Regions from separate parts of the Streptomyces sp. NPDC003038 genome, predicted to be linked through region 2. Evidence: riboswitches for the same ligand, from Rfam matches in the RefSeq annotation. Region 2 holds a riboswitch; the other holds the start of a gene.

Region 1 (8,418 bases), on a different contig from region 2:
GCGACCGGGCACCGGCCAACGACCGTCGTGGGCACGCACAGTGACGCCCCGCAGGAGACGCAGGTCACCGGCGGGGCGTGCGGTCAGGGCGGTGCCTCGGAATTCGCCCGGATGGGCGGTGTGCGGTGCGTCTTTCCGAGGGGTGGCGGGGCGGGGCGGCTCAGATGCGGACGCCGAACATGAACGGCATGTTGTCCATGGATTCGTACTTGACGCCGCCGCGCGGGTTGGCGGCGTGCAGCGTCATGTTGTTGCCCGCGTACAGGCCGACGTGGTGCAGGTCGTTGTAGAAGAACACGAGGTCACCGGGCTGGAGCTGGCTGCGGCTGATGCGGGTGCCGTCGTTGGCCTGCGTGTAGGTGGTGCGGCTGATGGAGACACCGGCCTGCTTGTACGCCCACTGGGTCAGCCCCGAGCAGTCGAAGGCGCTCGGGCCCTCGGCGCCGGATATGTACGCGCTCCCGACCTTGGTCTTGGCGGCGTTGAGGGCGGCGCCGGCACGGCCCGAGGCCTTCACGTCGCCGAGCTCGACGCGCGCGCTGTCGCTGCGGCTGGCGCGCGTCTCCTCGTCCTTGATCGCCGCCCGCTCCTGCGCGGTGAGCGTGTTGAGCAGCGCCTGGGCCTGCGCGAGCTTGTCCTGCGAGACCTTCTTCTTCTCGCCGAGCTCCTTGCGGGTGGCGTCGAGGTCGGCGAGCTTGCCGGCGGCCTCCTGGCGCTGCTGCGCGAGGCTGCGCTGCTTGTCCTGGATCTTCTGGACCGCCTCGACCTGCTTGCCGCTCAAGTGCTCCAGCGTGGAGGCCTTGTCGAGGTAGCTGTCGGGGTCGGCGGAGAGGAAGAGGGCGAGGGACTGGTCGATGCCGCCGCTGCGGTACTGCGCGCTCGCCATGGAACCGAGCGTGCTGCGCAGTTCGTTGAGGTCGCCCTGGCCGCGTGCGACCTGGTCCTGGAGCTGCCCGATCTCCTTTTCGAGCTTCTCCTGGCGTTCCTTGGCCCCGTTGAACTTCTCGGTGGCCTGCTCCGCCTCCTCGTAGAGGGCGTCGACCTGGGACTTGACCTCGTCCTTGCTCGGCTTCGCCGGAGCGGCGGAGGCACCCTGGGTGGAAAGGGCGACAGCGGCGGCCGCGGTGGCGGTCAGCACGGTCACACGAGCACGGTTCGGCTGCTTGGGTCGACGGTGGGACGCCACGAAGGCGAGCTCCTTCTTCCTCGAGCCGCCGAAGAACGCAACTCGGCAGCACCTTCGCTGCCACCCCGAATGGGTGATCTACCGCACGAAGGTTTGAACAGACCCTAGTGACCCCTCTGTGATCAGTTCAAATCCTGTAGGGCAAAAACTCGGTCCCCGACCAGGTTCTTTACCTACAGCGCACGCTCTGTGCCGGGCACTTGACGGTACGTTCCCTGGAGGCCCCACCAATTCCGGCATTAGGCCCGGGAGTTACGAAACGCGCGAAAGTCGCTTAAGCAACAAGGCGGACGCCACCGGCCGCGCCCCGGCCTTGGCCACGCCGTCGGCGACCTCCCGGTCCGTGGAGACGACGACCACCGGACGCCCGGGCGGCTCCGCGCGCACCAGCTGGCGGATCAGCTCGTCCGCCGTCACCCCGGCCTTGGAGAACAGCACCCGTACCCCGCGCGGCGGGGCGAGCAGCACCGGGGCCGCCAGTTCCGCCCCGTCGAAGACACAGGTCATCTCCGCGCCCGTCTGCGCGGCCAGCATGGACAGCCCGCCCAGCAGCCGCAGCCGCTGCTTCTCCAGCGGCATCGTCGGATAACCGGTCTTGGTCACGTTGTAGCCGTCGACCACCAGATGCGCCTGGGGCAGCGCCAACAGCTGGTCCAGCAGCGCCGGATCGGTCTCCGACAGGGCGCGCGCCGCGATGTCCTTCGGCGTCATGCGGCCCGGCTCCACCGCTTCCACGGTGTCCGCCGGGCGGGTGGAGACCGGCGGCAGCGCCAGCTCGCGTCGCAGCCCCGCCGCCGCGTCCAGCACGGTGTCCAGCAGCAGCCGCAGCCGCATGTCCTCGATGCTGCGGCCCTCGCGGGTGGCCCGGCGCGAGGTTTCCAGCGCCGCCTCCACCTCCGCCAGCCGCGACTTGAGCCGCCGGGTCTCGCTCTCGGCGGCGGCCACCCGCGTGGCCGCCTCCCCGCGGATCCCGTCGATCTCGGCGTTCACCTTGCGCAGGGCCGCCTCGCCGCGCTTGACGTCGCTGAGGGCGCTGCGCAGCTTGCGCTGAAGCGATTCCGCTTCCTTGCGGGCCGCGTCGAGCTCGACCCGCACCTGCTCCCCGCCGGTGCGCTGCAGTTCCCGTACGTGGGCCAGCTCCTCGCGGAGCCGGTCCAGCTCGCGCCGCGTCTCCTCGCCCACCCGCTCGGCGTCGGCGCGCTGCGCCTCCTCGCCCGCGGCGGCCACCAGCTTGACCCAGCCGACCGGCCGCAGGACATACGCGGCGGCCGCCACGTCCAGGGGGTCGGCGGCGGCGGGCGGCGCACCGGACTCCAAGGCTCCGGCCAGGTCCGCCTGGGCCTCGCGCAGCTTCTCGGCGACCCTGCCGCGGAACACGGCGTCGGTCTCGACGGCCGTGGCCATGGCATTGCCGGCGAACTTGGCGCGCCGGGTCGGGGTGAACCGGGCGTACTGGCGCAGCGGCGCCGGAAGATCCGCGACCGTCAGTCCACCGAAGGCGTCCGAGACGAGTGCGACGACCCGGCGCCGCACGCCTTCCGGCAGCGGGCGGTCGAGCACCTCGGCGGCGTCGCCGGCCGCGTCGGCCGGCTCAGCGCCGCTTGCTGGCTCCACAATCCGTCACCCCTACCGTGATCTTCCTGTGGGCGCGACTCCGTCAGGAGTCCGCGCCCGGCCTGTCCACGAGCTCGATCTGGTCCACCGCGTTGCACCACCGGCAGCGGACCGACTCGATGGTCTCATTGACCACCTCGCGCTCCTCGACCTTGGGCTCCCCGGCGAGGTCCAGGTGGACGTACTCCACGACCTTCGACGAACGGGTGACGTCGAAACGTGTGAGGTTGCCGCACAGGGTGCAGCGCCACCGGGTGGTGTCGGTCGGCAGGGGAACCGTCATCAGGCCGCTCTCTCCTTCGTAGCTGATTCAATTAAAGCCGTCCGCGCGTCGAGCCGTCCGCGTCTCGATCCCTGCGGGTCGGGCCGTCTGTGGGTCGGGCCGTCTGCGCGTCCGGCTCTCCAGGCGCATACCCGCCTGTTGGGCCGCTCGCGTCGGTCCGCGGACCGCAGCACGTAACCCTACGGCCTGCCACCGCTCCCGGCGGGCCCTGTTGCGTCATGCTCTGTCGCATGATCGTAAGGTGGCAGGCCGTGCGCGAGGCCGCCCGGGGGCCGGTGGTCACCCATGCGCTGATCGCCGGCTGCGGTGTCGTGTTCCTCCTCGGCCCGGCGTCGGGGCTCAACCCGGCCTACGGGACGGGCGACGAGCTGCTGGCCGCCGGGACGGCGTACTTCCGGCGCTGGGGCGTGATCCCGGACGAGCTCTTCTCGGGCAGCGGCCGCGCCCTGCTGACGCCGTTCACCGCCCTGTTCGTCCACGGCAGCTGGCTGCACCTGCTCGGCAACATGCTCTTCCTCCACGTCTTCGGCGCGATGGCGGAGCAGCGGATGGGCCGCCCGGCGTTCCTCGCCTTCTACGTCTGTACGGGCTACCTGGCCCTGGCGGCGTACGCAGCGGCCAACGCGGGGTCCTCGCAGACGCTGGTCGGAGCGTCCGGGGCCATCTCCGCGGTCCTGGGCGCCTTCCTGTGCCTGCTGCCGCGCGCGAGGGTGACGAGCCTGTTCCCGTTCCTGTTCTTCCTGCCGCTGCGCTTCCCGGCGTGGATCGTGCTGTTGTTCTGGTTCGCCCTCCAAGGGGTGGCGGCGCACCGCGCCGACAGCGGCCCCGGGGTCGCCTATCTGGCCCACCTGGTGGGCTTCTCACTGGGCTTCCTGTACGCGTGGGTGCGGTATCGGCGTACGACTAGAGTGGGGCGACCAGCGACGGCCACCGAGGGAGACAGCCAGCCATGATCACCGCGATCGTGCTCATCAAGACCAGCGTGGACCGCATCCCCGAGATCGCCGAGTCCATCGCCGCGCTGGACAGTGTCAGCGAGGTCTACTCCGTCACGGGTACGTACGACCTGATCGCGCTGGTCCGCGTGGCCCGCCACGAGAACCTGGCGGACATCATCCCGGGCCGGATCAGCAAGATCCCGGGCGTCGAGGCGACGGACACGCACGTGGCGTTCCGTACGTACTCGCAGCACGACCTCGAGGCGGCCTTCGCGATCGGGCTCGACGCGTAGGGCCTGGCCGGCCGGGGGGCTGAACCGGTACGGGCTTCCCGGCCCGCGCTCCCGGCGGGCGGCTCACGGCTGTACGGCCGCCGCGCGGACGTCGGTATCGGGTCCCAGTACGTCACGCACGAAGCGCATGCCGGACCGGCGGGGCCGAGCGGGGTACGGCGCGGCGGCTCGCTGTGACATGAGCCGCTGCGCGACGTGGCCCGGAGGTCCGACAGGCGCGAGCGGGGCGAGGGGGTGTCAGGAGATGGGGACGCAGCGGCCCTCTTCCGTGCGGTACTGCCACTTCGCGCCGTCCGCGACGAGCTCCTTCACCGCGCGGACGAACCGCTCCACGTGCTCGTCCGGGGTGCCTGCGCCGAAGCTGACCCGGATCGCGTTGAGGGACCTCTCCCCCGGCACCGCCTCGGGGGCCCCGCATTCGCCCTGGACCTGCGGCTCGCTGCCCAGCAGGGTGCGGACCAGCGGGTGCGCGCAGAACAGGCCGTCCCGCACGCCGATCCCGTACTCCGCGGACAGCGCCGCCGCGAAGTGGGAGCTGTTCCAGCCGTCCACCACGAACGAGATGACCCCGACCCGCGGCGCGTCGTCGCCGAACAGGGACAGCACCCGCACCCGCGGAACCTCCGCCAGGCCCTCCCTGACCTTGGCGATGAGCTGCCGCTCCCGCGCGACCAGGTTCTCGAAGCCCGCCTCGGACAGGGCGCGGCAGGCGGAGGCGATCGAGTAGACGCCGATGACGTTCGGGGAGCCGGCCTCGTGCCGTGCGGCCGTGGTGTGCCACTCGACGTCCACGCCGCCGTCCGCGCGCCGGGCCACCTTCCGCGACGCGCCGCCGCCCGCGAGGTACGGTTCCGCCTCCTGCAGCCAGTCCGCCCGGCCGGCCAGTACGCCCGAGCCGAACGGCGCGTACAGCTTGTGTCCGGAGAAGGCGACCCAGTCCACGTCCAGCTCCCGCACGGAGACGGGGTGGTGCGGGGCCAACTGGGCGGCGTCCAGCACGATACGGGCGCCATGGGCGTGCGCGGCGGCGGCCAGCTCCTTCACCGGCCACAGCTCACCGGTGACGTTGGACGCGCCGGTGACGCAGACCAGCGCCGGGCCGTAAGGAGCGCGGTCGGCCAGCGCCCGCTCCAGGGTGGTGACGGCCTCGTCCGGCGTGCGGGGGGCGTTGAGGTACGTGACCTGCGCGGCCGTCCACGGCAGCAGCGAGGCGTGGTGCTCGGTCTCGAAGACGAAGACCTGGCAGCCGGCCGGCAGTACGGCGGCGAGCAGGTTGAGGGAGTCGGTGGTGGACCGGGTGAAGACGACCTGGTCGGCGGGGCGGCAGTCGAGGAACTCGGCGACCGTGGCCCGGCTCTGCTCGAAGAGGTCGGTGGAGAGCTGCGAGAGGTAGCCGGCGCCGCGGTGCACGCTGCCGTAGTACGGGGCGTAGGCGGCGACGTCGTCCCACACGCGCTGCAGGGCGGGGGCGCTGGCCGCGTAGTCGAGGGCCGCGTAGCTGACCTCGCCGCCGGTGACGAGGGGGACGGTGACGTCCCGGCCGAGGACGGGCAGCGGCTCGGTACAGGCGACATCCGCGGTGGCGGTGGCGGTGTTCAGGGACGCGGACAGGACAGCGGACATGGCGGTATCTCCCGGCAGGCAGGGGTGAATGGCTTCGGTGTGCCCGTACGCGGCGCGGCTACGGCCGGAGGGCCGTGCGGCGGGTACGGGAGCCTCGGAGTGGACTGGGTACACGAAATGACCCTGATCCGAGGGTGGAAGAAGGGGCGGAGTCGCCCTATCGCATTCGCTTGCTCACGGAAAACGCTCCTCGAGAAGACCAGGACCCCTGGTATCGAGGGATCCGCGCTTGCCGTAGACCTCACTGCCTACGGCCTGGTCATCACCCGGGGCACCCCGCCACGGAAGGAGGGTTGCCGGACAGCAAGCCGGGGCCTAAACGCTGTCACTCGTGACCTGGTCAGCATCCTGCCACAAGATCCCCCCATGGCAAGATCCCGGTCCGAATGGCGGACCGGGGTCTTGGCTCAAAAGGATCAGGCATTGCGCGCGGCCACCCCAGCGCAGCACTCCCCCACGCCGGGCCCGGGCAATCCGCCGCCGCTACGCGTTGCTCGCGGCCACCCAGCGCTCCAGCGCCGCACGGGCCGAACCCGAGTCGATCGCCTCCGCCGCGCGGGCGATACCCGCCGCGATCTGCTCCTCCAGCGTGCCCGCGCCCGGATCCAGGGCCACCAGCGCCGCGGCCGCGTTCAGCAGGACCGCTTCGCGGACCGGTCCCGGCTCGCCGGCCAGCAGGCGGCGGGCGACGTCCGCGTTGTACGAGGCGTCCGCGCCGCGCAGCTCCGCCACGTCGACCAGGGAGATGCCCACGTCGCGCGGGTCGAAAGCCTGCTCCTCCACCCGGCCGTCGCGGACCCACCACACCCGCGACGTGGCCGTGGTCGTCAGCTCGTCGAGGCCGTCGTCGCCCCGGAACACCAGGGCCGAGGAGCCGCGTTCGGCGAGCACGCCCGCCACGATCGGGGCCATCCGGGCGTCGGCCACACCCGTGGCCTGCGCCCGCACGCGCGCCGGGTTGGTCAGCGGGCCCAGGAAGTTGAAGGTGGTGCGGATGCCCAGCTCCTTGCGGGCCGCCGCCACATGGCGCAGCGCCGGGTGGAACTTCACCGCGAAGCAGAAGGTGATGCCGGCCTGCTCCGCCACCTCCGCCACCCGCGCCGGGGTGAGGTCGAGGTTGACGCCGAGCTTCTCCAGGACGTCCGAGGCCCCGCTCGCGGAGGATGCGGCCCGGTTGCCGTGCTTGACCACCTTGGCGCCCGTACCGGCCACCACGATGGCCGACATCGTCGAGATGTTCACCGTTTTGGCGCCGTCGCCGCCGGTGCCGACGATGTCCACCGTCCGGCCCGGCACCTCGATCAGGTTGGCGTGCTCGTACATGGCCCGTACCAGGCCGTTGATCTCGGCGACCGTCTCCCCCTTCGCCCGCAGCGCGACGGCGAAGCCGGCGATCTGGGCGTCGGTGGCCTCCCCCCGCATGATCCGGTCCATGGCCCAGGCCGTGTCGTCGGCACCGAGGTCCTGTCCGGTGAGCAGGGCGTCGAGTACGCCCGGCCAGCCGCGGGCCGCCACGCTGTCGCCGCCTGCCGGGGTCACAACGTTCATGGTCCGCTCCTGTGCTAGTGGGCCACCGCCCTGCTCGCAGCCCACGTCGAATGGGAAGGGCTTCAGCCTATCCAGCCCCGGGGACGGCGAAGAGCCCCGTCCAGACACTGGACGGGGCTCTCGCCGTGGCGACACCAGGACTGACCGAAATCAGTCCCTCATGCGGTCATGCGGTCATGCGGTCGTGCGGGGATCAGTGGTGGCCGTGGCCGCTCTGGATCTCCTTGTACTCCTCCACCGTGGGCTTCGCAATCTGGTTGTCCTCGGCGTAGAAGCCCTTGCTGAGCTTCGCGCGCATCTTCTCGGTGAGCGTCACCTTGCGCCGCACGCCGTTCTCGTCGACCGTCGGGCCGAGCGCGACCGGCTGGTACTGCTCGTGCGAGGTGAGCTTGTGCAGCTGGCCCTGCGGGAGCGGCTCGTGGACCTCGACGAACTCACCGTGCGGCAGGCGCTTGATGACGCCGGTCTCGCGACCGTGCAGCACCTTGTCCCGGTCCCGGCGCTGGAGGCCGAGGCAGATCCGCTTGGTGATGATGAAGGCGAGGACCGGGACGACGAAGAAGCCGATCCGGACGAACCAGGTGATCGCGTTGATCGAGAGGTGGAAGTACTGCGCGAACATGTCGTTTCCACCGCCGATCAGGAGCACCACGTACTCCGCGATCCAGGCGACACCGAAGGCCGTGCGGGTCGGGACGTTGCGCGGACGGTCCAGGATGTGGTGCTCGCGCTTGTCCCCGGTGACCCAGGACTCGATGAAGGGCCAGAGGGCGATGGCGCCCAGCACCAGCGGGAAGAGGAGCAGCGGGATGAACACGCCCAGGACGAGCGTGTGGCCCCACAGGTTGATCTCCCAGCCGGGCATGGCGCGGATCAGGCCTTCCGGCATACCCATGTACCAGTCGGGCTGCGCGCCGGTGGACACGTGGTCCG
Region 2 (8,418 bases):
CGTCACCGCAGCCGGGCGCGAGGGCCTCGAAGCCCTCCTCCGAACACCCCGCCGATCCGTGATCGGCCTCGACTTCGACGGCACCCTCGCCGACATCGTCCCGGACCCCGACCAGGCGCGCGCCCACACGGGAGCCGTAACCGCCCTGGCCGCGCTGGCCCCCGAAGTGGCCTCCGTGGCCGTGGTCACCGGCCGGCCGGCCGGCGTGGCCGTCCGCTACGGGGGCTTCGCCGGAGTCCCCGGACTGGAACACCTCGTCGTCCTCGGCCACTACGGGGCCGAGCGGTGGGACGCCGTCACCGGAATCGTCCACGCGCCCGCCGAACACCCCGGTGTGGCGGCCGTACGGGCGGAGCTGCCGGGATTCCTCGACGCGATCGGGGCCTGGCGGGGCACGTGGATCGAGGAGAAGGGCCGGGCACTGGCCGTGCACACGCGCCGCGCCGCCGACCCCGAAGCCGCCTTCGCCGCGCTGCGCGCACCTCTCGCCGAGCTGGCCGCGCGCCACGGGCTGATGGTCGAGCCGGGCCGGGCGGTGCTGGAGCTGAGGCCGCCGGGCATGGACAAGGGCGTCGCCCTGACGGAGTTCCTGGCGGAGCGGGAGGCCGAGGCGGTCCTGTACGCGGGGGACGACCTGGGCGACCTCGCGGCGTTTTCGGCCGTGGAGAAACGGCGGGCGGAGGGACTGCCGGGGCTGCTGGTGTGCAGTGGCTCCGCGGAGGTTCCGGAGCTGGCCGCCCGCGCGGACCTCATCGTGGACGGCCCGGCGGAGGTGGTGCGCCTCCTGGCGGCCCTTGCCGCTGCGCTGCGCGCCTGAACGAGCGCCGCCGCCGCTCCCGGGGCCGCGCCTCAAGCCGCGCCGCGGCCGAGGACCGCGCCCCGGGCGGCGCCTCAGGCTCCGCTGCCGCTGCCGCTGCCGCTGCCGCTGCCGCTGCCGCTGCCGCTGAGGGGCCGGGGCCCAGCCCCGAGCCCCGCGGGGCGGTCCCGCGGGGCTCGGGGTCGCTCAGGGTGACGTGGGCGCGCCGAGGTCGGACAGCTGGGCCGCGAACCACCGTGCCGGCGGCAGGGCCGTCGCCGCCGCGGCCAGGCGCTTCGTGCGCTCCGCCCGCTCCGGCTCCGGCATGGACAGCGCCGCGTGCAGCGCCTGCGCCGTCTCCGTGACGTCGTACGGGTTCACCGTCAGCGCGTCCTCGCGCAGTTCCCCGTACGCCCCCGCCCCGGTGGACAGCACCAGCGCGCACCCCGCCTCCGACACCACCGGGATCTCCTTGGCCACCAGGTTCATCCCGTCCCGCACCGGGTTCACCAGGGCCACGTCGGCCATCCGGTACGCCGCGAGCGAGCGCGTGAAGTCGTCCTTCACCGACACCAGCACCGGCTGCCAGTCCTCCGTGCCGAACTCCGCGTTGATCTCCCGCGCCAGCTCCCGCACCGACTCCGTGTACGCCCGGTACACCGCCAGGTCCTGCCGGGACGGGTACGCGGAGGCCAGGTGCACCACCCTGCCGCGCCACTCGGGGTGCGTGGTCAGCAGCTCCCGGTACGCCCGCAGTCCCCGCAGGATGTTCTTCGACAGCTCCGTGCGGTCCACCCGGACGATCGTCTTGCGGTCCCCGACCTCCGCCCGCAGTTCCGCGAGCTTCTCGTCGACCTCCGGCCGGTGCGCCAGCGCGCGCAGCTCGTCCGCCTCCACGCCGAGCGGGTATTCGGTCACCTCGGTGAACCGGCGTTCCGCGTACCCGCTCCCGTCCGCCTTCATCCTGCGGTGCCACACCCCGCGCTCCGCGTCCCCGGCCGGGAGGGACCCCTCCGCCACGCCGCTCGCGTCGTCCATGTTCGCGCCGGTGATGAAGTTGGCCGCCCACTCCCACGTGTGGAAGCCCAGCCGGTCCGCCCCGAGCATCCCCCACACCAGCTGCCGCCGGATGTCGTCGGGCAGCATGTGCAGGAACTCGCGGGACGCCCACGGCGTGTGCGTGAAGTGGGAGATCCGCAGGTCCGGCCGCAGCTCGCGCAGCGCACCCGGCACCAGCGCCAGGTGGTAGTCCTGCACCAGCACGCAGGCCCCGTCGCCCGCCTCCTGCGCCAAGGCCTCCGCGAAGGCCTGGTTGTAGGCGACGTACGACTCCCACTGCCGCCGGAACGCCGCGTCGAAGGCCGGCTCGCGCGGGATCTCGTACAGGTGGTGGTGGGTGAACCAGAGCACGGAGTTGGCGATGCCGTTGTACGCGTCGTCGTAAACGGTGGGATCGATGTCCAGCATCCGGACGCCCGGCTCGGCGGTGCCCCGGCGGACCGCCTCACGGTCCGCTTCCGAGAGCGCCGCGCAGATCCACACCGCATCGGGCTGCTCCGCGAGGGCCGTGGAGAGGCCCGAGACCAGACCGCCCCCGCCGCGCCGGGCACTGAGCGTGTCGTCGGCGGCGAGAGCGTAAGAGAGCGGGCCGCGATTCGCTGCAACGAGTACCTGAGAAGCCATGCGGCCAACCTAGCCCGGGTCGCTCCCGCTCAAACGTCCCCGGCCACCTCCGAGGGGCACGGGGTGTCCCGGGTCAGGCCACCCGGCGCCGCGCGTACTCGGTGACGCCGAGCATCGGCGGGCGCTCCTCGGTGTCCACCGGGTACGTCCGCGGCACGAACCCGTCCGGTCCCCGCTCGAACTGCGTCAGCTCCGGCCGTACGAGGTGCCCGCGCGACAGTCGCAGCTGCGCGGTCCGGTAGATCGCCGCGGCCATCCGGCCCAGTGCCTGCCCGTCCTGATGGCGGTGGAGCCGTACGCCGACATCCACCTGGGCCAGCGCGTCCAGCCCGACCGTGTGCAGCGCGTCCACCAGCAGGCCCAGCTCGACGCCGTACCCGACGGGGAACGGCAGCCGCTCCAGCAGGGAGCGGCGTACGGCGTACTCGCCGCCCAGCGGCTGCACGAACCCCGCCAGCCGCGGCCAGTGCAGGTTGAGCAGCGGGCGGGCCACCAGCTCCGTGACCCGGCCGCCCTGGCCGGGGGTCTTGCCGGAGGCGAGCCCGTCGAATTCCGTGTCGAGGGGGCGGTCGTACATGGCCTTGACGAACTGCACGTCCGGCTCGGTCAGCAGCGGGCCCACGATTCCGGAGACGAAGGCGGCCGAGAAGTCCCGCAGGTCGGCGTCGACGAAGCAGACGATGTCGCCGGTGGTGACCAGCAGCGAACGCCACAGCACCTCGCCCTTGCCGGGCAGGGCCGGGATGCGCGGAAGGATCTCGTCGCGGTGCACCACCCGGGCGCCGGCCGCGGCGGCCCGCTCCGCGGTCCGGTCGGCGGAACCCGAGTCGATGACGATCAGCTCGTCGACCAGGGGGACCGGAAGTCCCTCCATCAGCTCACGCCGTATCACCTCGACTATGGCGCCGACCGTCGCTTCCTCGTCGAGCGCCGGCAGCACCACGCTGACCGTGGTGCCCGCCGCCCGTTTCCGGTCGAGCAGCTGGGCGAGCGGTCGGTCGGCGGCGGACCAGGAGCGGTCGGCCAGCCAGCGCTCCACCTCTTCCAGCACTCTCAGCACTCCCTGGTTTGGGTCGATATGTGATCCATCTCGCGGTTCGGACGGCTGTCTCAACCGCCCGGGCCTTCGGTTACAGTCTTGAACAACGCGAAGGACCACCGCATGCCGGGGGTCCTCGCGCACAAATGCCCGGGTGCGCCATAGAGCGCGTCGCCCGGTGCCATACCGCTCATCCAGAGGGGCAGAGGGACACGGCCCGTTGAAGCCCCGGCAACCCTCCAGTCGGTTCTCGCGATCACGCACATCAGTGCCAGCAGCGAGGTCCCCGGCTAGGGAAGGTGCCAATTCCGTCTCATGGCGAAGTGCGCCATGGGGAAGATGAGGAGAAAGGGCCTCGCCATCATGGCTGCACAGACTGATTCCACCTCTGTTGACCTCGGACCCGCCACCGGCCTTTCCTGCCGGGAGTGCGCCACCCGCTTCGAGCTCGGCCCCATTTTCGCCTGCTCCGAGTGTTTCGGGCCGCTGGAAGTCGCCTACGACCTGCCGACCGGCGACCCGGAAGCCCTGCGCGCCGCGATCGAGGCCGGCCCCGACAACATCTGGCGTTACGCACCGCTGCTGCCCGTCCCCGCGGACGTGGCCTCCAAGCCGAGCCTGAACCCCGGCTTCACCAAGCTCGTGGACGCGGCCAATCTGGCCAAGGAGCTCGGCTTCACCGGCAAGCTCTACGTCAAGGACGACTCCGGCAACCCGACGCACTCCTTCAAGGACCGCGTCGTGGCCATCGCGGTCGAGGCCGCCCGCGCCTTCGGCTTCACCACCCTGTCCTGCTCCTCCACCGGCAACCTGGCCGGCGCCGTCGGCGCCGCGGCCGCCCGGGCCGGTTTCCGCTCCTGCGTGTTCATCCCGCACGACCTGGAGCAGGGCAAGGTCGTCATGGCCGGTGTGTACGGCGGCGACCTCGTGGGCATCGAGGGCAATTACGACGACGTCAACCGCTTCTGCTCCGAGCTCATCGGGGACCCGCTGGGCGAGGGCTGGGGCTTCGTCAACGTCAACCTGCGCCCGTACTACGGCGAGGGCTCCAAGACCCTCGCGTACGAGATCTGCGAGCAGCTCGGCTGGCAGCTGCCCGACCAGATCGTGATCCCCATCGCGTCTGGCTCGCAGCTGACGAAGATCGACAAGGGTCTGCAGGAGCTCGTCAAGCTCGGCCTCGTCGAGGACAAGCCGTACAAGATCTTCGGCGCCCAGGCCGAGGGCTGCTCCCCGGTGTCGACCGCCTTCAAGGCCGGTCACGACGTGGTCCGCCCGCAGAAGCCGAACACCATCGCCAAGTCGCTGGCGATCGGCAACCCGGCGGACGGCCCGTACGTCCTGGACATCGCCCGCCGCACCGGCGGCTACGTCGAGGACGTCAACGACGAGCAGGTCGTCGAGGCCATCAAGATCCTCGCGCAGACCGAGGGCATCTTCGCCGAGACCGCGGGCGGCGTGACCGTCGGCGTGACGAAGAAGCTCGTCGAGAACGGGCAGCTCGACCCGGCGCTGACCACCGTGATCCTGAACACGGGTGACGGCCTCAAGACCCTGGAGGCGGTGGCCGCGGACAGCGGCCAGAGCGCCACCATCCGCCCGAGCCTGGACGCGTTCCGCGCCGCCGGGCTGGCCTGACCCTCCTCCTGTACACCGGAAAGGCAGTAGCGCCATGAGCGTCAACGTCCGCATCCCCACCATCCTGCGCACCTACACCGGCGGCAAGGCCGAGGTCCCGGCCGAGGGCGCGACCCTCGCCGAGGTCATCCAGTCCCTGGAGCAGAGCCACCCGGGCATCGCCGCGCGCGTCCTGGACGACCAGGGGAAGCTGCGCCGCTTCGTCAACGTGTACGTCAACGACGACGACGTGCGCTTCGAGGGTGGACTGCAGACGGCGACCCCGGACGGCGCGGGCGTCTCGATCATCCCCGCCGTCGCCGGCGGCTGATCCGGTCAGCTGGCACGCGAAAACCGTAATTGCCCCCTCCGCTATAAACGGAGGGGGCAATTCTGCTTGATTGGGCGCGGTAGAGTTGGGGAAGTCCCCTCCGCTGTTCTTGCCCGCCGCATATGAGCGGGCCGCGTCAGGGTCGACATCGGGTCAATGTGCAAGTGCGGTATGAGGCTTTGGCGAGATATGCCGGGCCCGAGTTGCCCTGGAATATGGCAAATTTTCACTCTATTTCAATGTTTCCCCGTGTCCAGAATTCTCGTCGGATTGACCTGTTGCAGACAGCACCGACGCGGATACATTCAGCCTCGGTCGACGCGTTCCGGCGCAAGTTCTGACCCGGGAGCGCGAAGTGCGTTCCTGCGCAAGGGCCAGTAATAGGGGAGTTAGGCATGGCTCAGGGCACCGTCAAGTGGTTCAACGCGGAGAAGGGCTACGGCTTCATCGCGGTCGACGGTGGTGCGGATGTGTTCGTCCACTACAGCGCCATCCAGATGGACGGGTACCGCACCCTTGAAGAGGGTCAGCGGGTCGAGTTCGAGATCTCGCAGGGCCAGAAGGGTCCGCAGGCGGACATGGTCAAGCTCGCACTCGGCTAGCCCGGCGCGCTCGACCGCCGACGCGTACACACGTACACGTACCCACGTCGTACACACGAGGGGCCCACATCCTGGACACGGGATGCGGGCCCCTCGCGCGTCGTGCCCGGTCGGCCCGTGTCCCGCCTGCTTCTTCGCCGCGCGTTGCCCGAAGCCGCTTGCACTCGCGGGGGTCGAGTGCTAATCATTGGCGTTAGCACTCTCCAGGTGAGAGTGCTACTAAAACGAGGACCGGGTCGGTGAGGCCCGCAGGGTCCGGCGGGAAGGAACCGCCGGGCACGCAGGCCGTCCGTCGCGGGCGCGGGCGCGGTCCGGAGCAATCCACCCCTGTCCGGGAGGACCACTTCAGATGGCCAAGATCATTGCGTTCAACGAGGAGGCCCGGCGCGGTCTCGAGCGTGGGATGAACCAGCTCGCCGACGCCGTCAAGGTCACCCTTGGCCCCAAGGGTCGCAACGTCGTCCTTGAGAAGAAGTGGGGCGCCCCCACGATCACCAACGACGGCGTCTCCATCGCCAAGGAGATCGAGCTCGAGGACCCGTACGAGAAGATCGGCGCCGAGCTGGTCAAGGAAGTCGCCAAGAAGACGGACGACGTCGCCGGCGACGGTACGACCACCGCCACCGTGCTGGCCCAGGCACTCGTTCGCGAGGGCCTGCGCAACGTGGCCGCCGGCGCCAACCCGATGGCCCTCAAGCGTGGTATCGAGAAGGCCGTCGAGGCCGTCTCCGCCGCCCTGCTTGCCCAGGCGAAGGATGTCGAGACCAAGGAGCAGATCGCTTCCACGGCCTCCATCTCCGCTGCCGACACCCAGATCGGCGAGCTCATCGCCGAGGCCATGGACAAGGTCGGCAAGGAAGGCGTCATCACCGTCGAGGAGTCCCAGACCTTCGGTCTGGAGCTGGAACTCACCGAGGGTATGCGCTTCGACAAGGGCTACATCTCGGCGTACTTCGCCACCGACATGGAGCGCATGGAGTCGTCGCTCGACGACCCGTACATCCTGATCGTCAACTCCAAGATCGGCTCGGTCAAGGACCTGCTGCCGCTTCTGGAGAAGGTCATGCAGTCCGGCAAGCCGCTGCTGATCATCGCCGAGGACGTCGAGGGCGAGGCCCTCTCGACCCTGGTCGTCAACAAGATCCGCGGCACCTTCAAGTCCGTCGCCGTCAAGGCTCCGGGCTTCGGTGACCGCCGCAAGGCCATGCTCGGCGACATCGCCATCCTCACCGGTGGCACCGTCATCTCCGAGGAGGTCGGCCTCAAGCTGGAGAACGCCGGTCTCGACCTGCTGGGCCGCGCCCGCAAGGTCGTCATCACCAAGGACGAGACCACCATCGTCGACGGTGCCGGTGACAGCGACCAGGTCGCCGGTCGGGTGAACCAGATCCGTGCCGAGATCGAGAACTCCGACTCGGACTACGACCGCGAGAAGCTCCAGGAGCGCCTCGCGAAGCTGGCCGGCGGCGTGGCCGTCATCAAGGCCGGCGCCGCGACCGAGGTGGAGCTCAAGGAGCGCAAGCACCGCATCGAGGACGCCGTTCGCAACGCGAAGGCGGCCGTCGAAGAGGGCATCGTCGCCGGTGGTGGCGTGGCCCTGCTCCAGGCCTCCTCGGTCTTCGAGAAGCTCGACCTGTCGGGTGACGAGGCGACCGGCGCCAACGCCGTGAAGCTCGCCCTGGAGGCTCCGCTCAAGCAGATCGCCGTCAACGGTGGCCTCGAAGGCGGCGTCGTCGTGGAGAAGGTCCGCAACCTGACCGTCGGCTGGGGCCTGAACGCCGCGACCGGCGAGTACGTCGACATGATCGCCGAGGGCATCATCGACCCGGCGAAGGTCACGCGCTCCGCGCTGCAGAACGCCGCGTCGATCGCCGCGCTGTTCCTCACGACCGAGGCCGTCATCGCCGACAAGCCCGAGAAGGCCGGCGCCGGCGCGCCGGGCGGGATGCCGGGCGGTGACATGGACTTCTGATCGGCCCCTGGCTCCGGCCTCTGGTTGATCGGCTGTTCTCGAACGAGGGCGGCACCCCCGCGGGGGTGCCGCCCTCGGGCGTTTTCGCCGGACCGGTCGAGCGGTCCTCAGAGCTGCTTGAGGAAGTACACGTCCTCGTGGCCGCCCGGGAAGCCGGGCACGCGGGCCGTCTCCTCGTAGCCGTGGCGGGCGTAGAAGGCCGGCGCCTGGAAGGTGAAGGAGGAGACCATGATCGTGCGGCAGCCCCGGCGGCGGCCCTCGTCCTCGGCCGCGGCCAGCAGCTTCGCTCCCCAGCCCCCGCCGCGGCTGTCCTCGCGCACCCAGGTCAGCTCGATGCCCGCCCGGTCGCCCCAGCTCCAGCCGCTCAGGCCGGCCACG

The links. A riboswitch is a leader RNA that binds a small molecule or an ion and turns the genes downstream of it on or off. The one in region 2 is predicted to bind S-adenosylmethionine.
Region 1: another riboswitch for S-adenosylmethionine. It lies ahead of ABZX75_RS21045 (aminotransferase class V-fold PLP-dependent enzyme); the one in region 2 lies ahead of thrC (threonine synthase).

Annotation. Positions count from the first base shown of each region.
Region 1 is NZ_JBEXNN010000016.1:95,002-103,419, forward strand. It holds gene ABZX75_RS21020 (NlpC/P60 family protein) at 161-1,186, opposite strand; gene ABZX75_RS21025 (NYN domain-containing protein) at 1,439-2,803, opposite strand; gene ABZX75_RS21030 (hypothetical protein) at 2,844-3,083, opposite strand; gene ABZX75_RS21035 (rhomboid family intramembrane serine protease) at 3,314-4,036, shown strand; gene ABZX75_RS21040 (Lrp/AsnC ligand binding domain-containing protein) at 4,033-4,314, shown strand; gene ABZX75_RS21045 (aminotransferase class V-fold PLP-dependent enzyme) at 4,552-5,937, opposite strand; SAM riboswitch class IV at 6,158-6,274, opposite strand; gene trpD (anthranilate phosphoribosyltransferase) at 6,421-7,485, opposite strand; gene ABZX75_RS21055 (cytochrome bc complex cytochrome b subunit) at 7,679-8,418, opposite strand, start outside.
Region 2 is NZ_JBEXNN010000005.1:201,023-209,440, reverse strand. It holds gene otsB (trehalose-phosphatase) at 1-817, shown strand, start outside; gene ABZX75_RS09150 (trehalose-6-phosphate synthase) at 1,004-2,479, opposite strand; gene ABZX75_RS09145 (glucosyl-3-phosphoglycerate synthase) at 2,553-3,530, opposite strand; SAM riboswitch class I at 3,706-3,864, shown strand; gene thrC (threonine synthase) at 3,858-5,156, shown strand; gene ABZX75_RS09135 (MoaD/ThiS family protein) at 5,191-5,466, shown strand; gene ABZX75_RS09130 (cold-shock protein) at 5,862-6,068, shown strand; gene groL (chaperonin GroEL) at 6,418-8,040, shown strand; gene ABZX75_RS09120 (GNAT family N-acetyltransferase) at 8,148-8,418, opposite strand, start outside.